DNA from 2 places in the Bacillus sp. GW823-FHT06A10 genome. Region 1 is predicted to be linked to the other one. Evidence: riboswitches for the same ligand, from Rfam matches in the RefSeq annotation. Region 1 holds a riboswitch; the other holds the start of a gene.
The links. A riboswitch is a leader RNA that binds a small molecule or an ion and turns the genes downstream of it on or off. The one in region 1 is predicted to bind cyclic di-AMP.
Positions count from the first base shown of each region.

Region 2: linked by a shared signal. The riboswitch ahead of AC1Q8M_RS05360 (APC family permease) and the one ahead of AC1Q8M_RS00100 (SipW-dependent-type signal peptide-containing protein) in region 1 are both predicted to bind cyclic di-AMP.

Region 1 is NZ_JBXAHT010000001.1:12,219-15,344, forward strand. It holds gene thiD (bifunctional hydroxymethylpyrimidine kinase/phosphomethylpyrimidine kinase) at 1-51, shown strand, start outside; cyclic di-AMP (ydaO/yuaA leader) riboswitch at 137-284, shown strand; gene AC1Q8M_RS00085 (hypothetical protein) at 378-764, shown strand; gene AC1Q8M_RS00090 (hypothetical protein) at 778-1,011, shown strand; gene AC1Q8M_RS00095 (hypothetical protein) at 1,015-1,137, shown strand; cyclic di-AMP (ydaO/yuaA leader) riboswitch at 1,272-1,417, shown strand; gene AC1Q8M_RS00100 (SipW-dependent-type signal peptide-containing protein) at 1,516-1,620, shown strand; gene kdpF (K(+)-transporting ATPase subunit F) at 1,620-1,697, shown strand; gene kdpA (potassium-transporting ATPase subunit KdpA) at 1,717-3,126, shown strand, end outside.
Region 2 is NZ_JBXAHT010000001.1:1,022,653-1,025,778, reverse strand. It holds gene AC1Q8M_RS05360 (APC family permease) at 1-1,444, opposite strand, end outside; cyclic di-AMP (ydaO/yuaA leader) riboswitch at 1,589-1,735, opposite strand; gene AC1Q8M_RS05355 (hypothetical protein) at 1,875-2,003, shown strand; gene panE (2-dehydropantoate 2-reductase) at 2,068-3,012, opposite strand.

The DNA of each region.
Region 1 (3,126 bases):
CATGGACCGACGAATCATTTTGCGTATAAAGTGAATAGAACGCGTGTATAGATAAGTGAAAAGCCAGTTTTATAACTGGCTTTTTTTCTGTTTACTTTTTCAAAATACAGGAGTAATATATCAGCCAGAATATATTTTTTTGTAAACGCTGAGTCCAATTATATGGAGCGGAGGAACCAATTTGTGCAGTGTCACTAGGGGTGAATCTTTCAAATTTGAAAGTAGGGCTACTCTCAAAGCCCGAATCCGACAGCTAACTTCGTAAGCGTCTTGAGAGAGGACGGTGCCATGATGGATACATCACTTCATCGATCTGATTAGTATAGGGGAATATCAATCTATGTTTGATTTCTTTTATACTAAGGAGGATGAGGTACATGGAACTAACACTTATTTGTGTTGGAGAAGAAAGTAAGGTAAATAGTTTAAGAGATCTAGTTGCATTTCAACATGAGTTAGTTATTTTTACAGCAAATGAAGAGGTAGCGGCTGAAGTTAGGAATTGTGGGTTTGATTGGACTTATAGTTTTAGTAAGGAGCAGGATTTTACTAGTATTTGTGAGTGTATTAAGAAGGTCATTTTACTAGGGGATGAGCTTCCAATCGTTAGTTTCTTCACAGAACACATTCGTTTTTCTTTTCAAGCACCTATTACTGTTGTTACAAGGAATAAACGATATCCAGCGAGGCTCTATGAAACAATTGGAGCTAAGTTTGTCGTGTTTACAAATTGTGATAATATTTCTTTTTTATTTTCTGAATAGGGCGGGGGAAGAAATGATGAAGGTACTATTACTTGGAGATATAGCAAATCGTTGGGCAGTATCGGTAGAGCGAGTTCAAGAATTGGTTCAAATTGATCCTCTTTTTCCCGGGCCATATATTATATTACCGTCAAAAGATGCTTTGTATTTAGAGATGGATATTACCGAGTATGAGCAGCTACATGCAGAATTGACACAAGTTTATATTCGTGGGAGAAATTTACGTGCATTTTTAAGAGGAGAATAAAGGTTGAATAAAAAAGAGCGAATGCTGAGTGCAACAGGCTATGCACTTCATGTCATTCGCTCTTTTTATTTCATATTTAAAAGGTCATTTTTAAGAAAAGAAAAGAGAAATAAAGAAAATAGATGAAATAATAGTAATAATCTTCAATGTAAGCGTTTAAATGAATGTAAATATTATTATTTTCAGCAATTTCCCCCTTTACAAGTGAAATATAGAGGAGTATATTTACTCTCATAAATCATTCATAAAATTTCCAAAAAAACCTAAAATCGCTGAGTTCCAGAAATGGAGCGGGGGAACCAATTTTGTGCATCGTCACTTGGGGTGAATCTTTCAGTTTTGAAAGTAGGGCTACTCTTTAGGCCCGAATCCGACAGCTAACCTCGTAAGCGTTTAGAGAGGAGGTTTACTTTTTGTTGTTCATTTTTTGAACACTGAGTAGAGCTCAGTGTTCTTTTTTAATATTTAAATGGTAAATTTTAACAAAAGAAGAGAGGGATAGTTATGTTAGATGTTGTAATGGTCGGGATTTTTATTTTATTAGTTGCATCGATGGCAAGTCTTGCAAGTTGGTCAGATAAAGTTGTGAAAGAAGGAAAGCAATCATGATGATTGTCTTATCGGTTATTGTCGCAGCAATTACAGTGTATTTAGTGTATGCATTATTAAATCCAGAGAAGTTTTAATTAGGGGGAATCATTCATTATGATTTGGGTTGCAGTCATTATTACAATGCTCTTGTTTATTTTAGTAGCAAAGCCAACGGGGATTTATTTAGAAAAAGCTTTTCAAGGTAGCAAAACGTTAGATAAAGTATTCGGGCCTTTTGAAAAACTTATTTTTAAAATTACGGGTGTAAAAGCATACAATCAAACGTGGAAACAGTACGCATTATCATTAGTTTTATTAAATGGATTTATGATCGTTGTCGTATACTTCATTTTCAGATTACAAGGTGTGCTGCCACTAAATCCAGCGCATATTGAAGGGATGGAGCCTACGCTCGCTTTTAATACAGCAATTAGTTTTATGGCTGATACAAACTTACAGCATTATAGCGGTGAAAATGGTTTATCTTATTTATCACAATTAATCGGAATTACATTTTTAATGTTTGCGGCACCAGCAACGACATTAGCGCTCGTTATGGCTTTTATAAGAGGACTTGCTGGAAAAGAACTTGGTAACTTTTTCGTTGATTTTACGAGAGCGTTAACGAGAGTGTTTCTTCCTATCGCATTTATTGCGGCACTAGTTTTTGTCGCACTTGGCGTACCGCAAACGCTAGATGGAGCGGTTACAGCACAAACGATTGATGGGGCAAAACAAAGTATATTACGTGGACCTGTTGCATCATTCGTTTCCATTAAGGAACTTGGAAATAACGGCGGTGGATTTTTCGGAGCAAACTCTACGCATCCTTTTGAAAATCCAGGACAAATGAGTAATATTTTGCAAATGATGCTTATGATGTTATTACCAACAGCACTTCCATTTACGTACGGACGAATGGTAGGAAATAAAAAACAAGGTCGCATCCTTTTCGTGTCACTATTTATGGTATTTTTACTAGGGTTTATAACGATTACGACATCTGAACTAAACGGGAACCCGGCATTAAATGGAATGGGTATCGAACATGTACAAGGAAGTACAGAAGGGAAAGAAGTACGATTTGGAACAGTATTTTCTTCACTATACGCAACAGTAACGACAGCTGCTGAAACTGGGGCTGTTAATACGATGCATGATACGTTAACACCAATTGGCGGTCTAGTTCCACTTGTAAATATGATGTTAAATACAGTGTATGGCGGCGTTGGAGCAGGCTTTGTAAACATTATGATGTATGCAATTATCGCGGTGTTTATATCTGGGTTAATGGTTGGACGGACACCAGAGTTTTTAGGTAAAAAGATTGAAGGTAAGGAAATGAAATTAATCGCGGTCACGATTTTATTTCATCCATTGCTCATTTTAGGCTTTTCGGCATTAGCTCTTTCAACAAATTTAGGGACGGATGCTATTTCTCATTCCGGTTTCCACGGTTTAACGCAAGTTGTATATGAGTATACATCGTCAGCTGCGAATAACGGATCTGGATTTGAAGGATTA
Region 2 (3,126 bases), 1.0 Mb from region 1:
CTGCTACAGGAACGACAATTACATTCCCCTCAATTGGAATAAGAGGTTCACAAGTTTTTAAACTTAATTGATCACCCACTGCATCATAATGCTTCTTAATTCGATGAAACAAGAAGATAATAGCAGGTAAGAAAATAAGAATCGACCAAACTTGTGCAAATTTAGTTAAAAAGAACATGCTCATTACGATAAAACTAATAACTGCACCAATTAAATTAACCGTTAATTTTAAAACCCATCCTTCAGGTTTTTCGCGAAGCCACTTTAATACCATCCCTGTTTGAGAAAGTGTAAATGGAATAAATACCCCTACTGCATATAACGGAATTAAATGTTCTGTTTGTCCTTGGAAAGCTACAATTAATATAATCGAAGCAACTCCAAGTATTATAATACCGTTTGAGTAACCTAGACGGTCTCCTCTAATCGTAAACATTCTCGGTATAAATTTATCTTTTGCGAGGTTAACCGCTAATAAAGGAAATGCAGAATAGCCTGTATTAGCTGCGAGAATTAATATTAAAGCTGTTGTACCTTGTATGAAATAGTACATGAAATTACGTCCAAATGTTTGTTCAGCAATTTGAGAAACAACTGTTACTTCTTTACTCGGCGTCACTCCGTAATAATAAGCTAAAAATACAATTCCTGAAAATAACACAGCAAGTAATGCACCCATTGCAAGCAATGTTTTTGCAGCATTGTTTGGCGCAGGATCTTTAAAGTTCGGAATTGCGTTTGAAATTGCTTCAACACCTGTTAAAGCAGAACTACCTGATGCAAATGCTCTTAACAGTAAAAACAAACTAATACCCGCAACCGGCGTTCCGATCGGCGTGTGTAAAGTTGGTGAAACGTGACCAGTCAAAATATTATATATGCCTACACCAATTAATATAAATAGGGCTAAAACAAATAAATAAACAGGATATGCTAAAACAGAAGCTGATTCCGTTACTCCTCTTAAATTTAAGATGGTAATAAATATAACAAATATAATCGCAATGATTACATTATGTGCATGTAAACTAGGAAAAGCAGATGTTAGCGCATCTGTACCTGCAGATACACTTACCGCAACAGTTAAAATATAGTCGACTAATAAAGATCCTCCAGCAATTAAGCCTGGATTCATCCCTAAATTTTCTTTTGATACAACATACGCTCCCCCGCCATGCGGATAAGCAAAAATAATTTGACGATAAGATAAAATAAGGGCTGTCAATAATACTAATACCCCAACAGCGATCGGAATGGAATACCAATAAGCGATCGCTCCCACACCTGCTAAAGCAATTAAAATTTGTTCTGGACCGTAAGCAACTGATGACAATGCGTCAGAAGATAAAATAGCTAAAGCTTTCGTTTTATTAAGCTTTTGTTCTCCAAGCTCTGTTGATTTTAACGGTCTTCCAATTAAAAATCTTTTAATAGATGAAACCAATGCTGTCCACTCTCCAATAATTTTGTACGAACTTTTCTGCTTGTTACAGCCAGTAAACTATTTCTTCAGAAAACAAAAAATGTCTACAAGCCATAGCGAAATAGACTTGTAGACATTATTTTTTTTGTCGCACAAGCTCCACCTTCCTTCTCAATATAACGCTTACGAGGTTAGCTGTCGGATTCGGGCCTATGAGTAGCCCTACCTTTTTCAAGGATTCACCCCATCGGATTATGTACTAATCCGTAAAAACGGGTCCCCCGTACCATGCGGTTTCAGCGATTTAGAAAATTGAAACTGTGGATTATAATACTCCTTTATTTTCAAAAAGTAAACAAAAATTTTTAATAAGAAAAAAATTAAAATGATTGCGCATAATCCGCTGAGAAATATACATAATGAATATTAAAAATCCGCAAAGGAGACCCATATGTCTAAAGAAAAGAAGCCTATTTTTTCCGATTCATATTTAGATGCAGTAGCAAATGAAATTAATCAGTTATATGGTAAACGTGAACAGGAAATAAATTTGACAGATAGAACGAAAAGAAATAAATAATTTGTCATACAAAAAAATAAAAAAGATAGCAATACACTTATATATTGCTATCTTTTTTATTTTTTCATACATCTAATTCTATTACAGATTTGTTAAAGGTCATCTCTTCATACACCTTTAAATTTTGATATATAGATTCTAATAATGGTGCCGCTATAGAAAATTTCTCTGCTACATCCAGTAAATATCCTTGCAAGTGCTTCCCTTCAATAAACGAACCCTTTTCCATATCACGTTGCATTGATGACTTCATATCATACGAAATTTTATCAATCGTTTTCATATGTTCCTGGGCAATATTAGCCTTTACTGGAGCTCCTAATACTCTCATGATTTGTACAGATTCCTCAAACACATTACGGATAAAATCACGGCCGCCTTCACTTTCACGGATTGGTCCAATTGGTGCACGCATTAACGTTGTCACACCTGACATTACAGTAATAAATAAATATTTATGCCACATATCTTGCGTAATATTTTCACTTAAAACAAAACTAGATTTCGTACCTGAAAATGCTTTAGAAATATGCTTTACTCTCTCTGAATTTTGAGACTTAATTTCTCCAAACACAAGTCTGTTGGCAGCGCTAGTTTGTACAATTTCTCCTTGATTGTTTAACGTCGTCTCGATAAAGCATAAACCGCCAATTACTTTTTCTTCGCCGAATTCTTTTTGTAATAGCGATAAATGAGCGATACCATTTAACAATGGAATGATTACAGTATTTTCGCCAACAAACGGCTTCAAATCTTGAATTGCCTCGTTTAAGTGATACGCTTTTGTTGAAAATAAAATGACATCAAATGGAGAAGTTCGCTCTTCTTTCGTTATTAATTTCGGTCGGAAGGAAAAATCCCCGTTAACACTTCGGATTACAAGTCCTCTTTCCTCTAATTGTTTTTTCCGTTTACTACGAACAAGAAACGTGACATCTTCTCCCTTCTCGACTAATCTGCCACCAAAAAATCCTCCGACTCCACCAGCGCCTAATACTAAAATCCGCATACAGCATCCCCCTTTTCAAAATACAATTTTATAACTTTTAGTATACATAACATTATACATGTTCCCTGCTAAATAAGCTGAATTTTCACTCTCAATTGAGTATAAAAGAGTGGT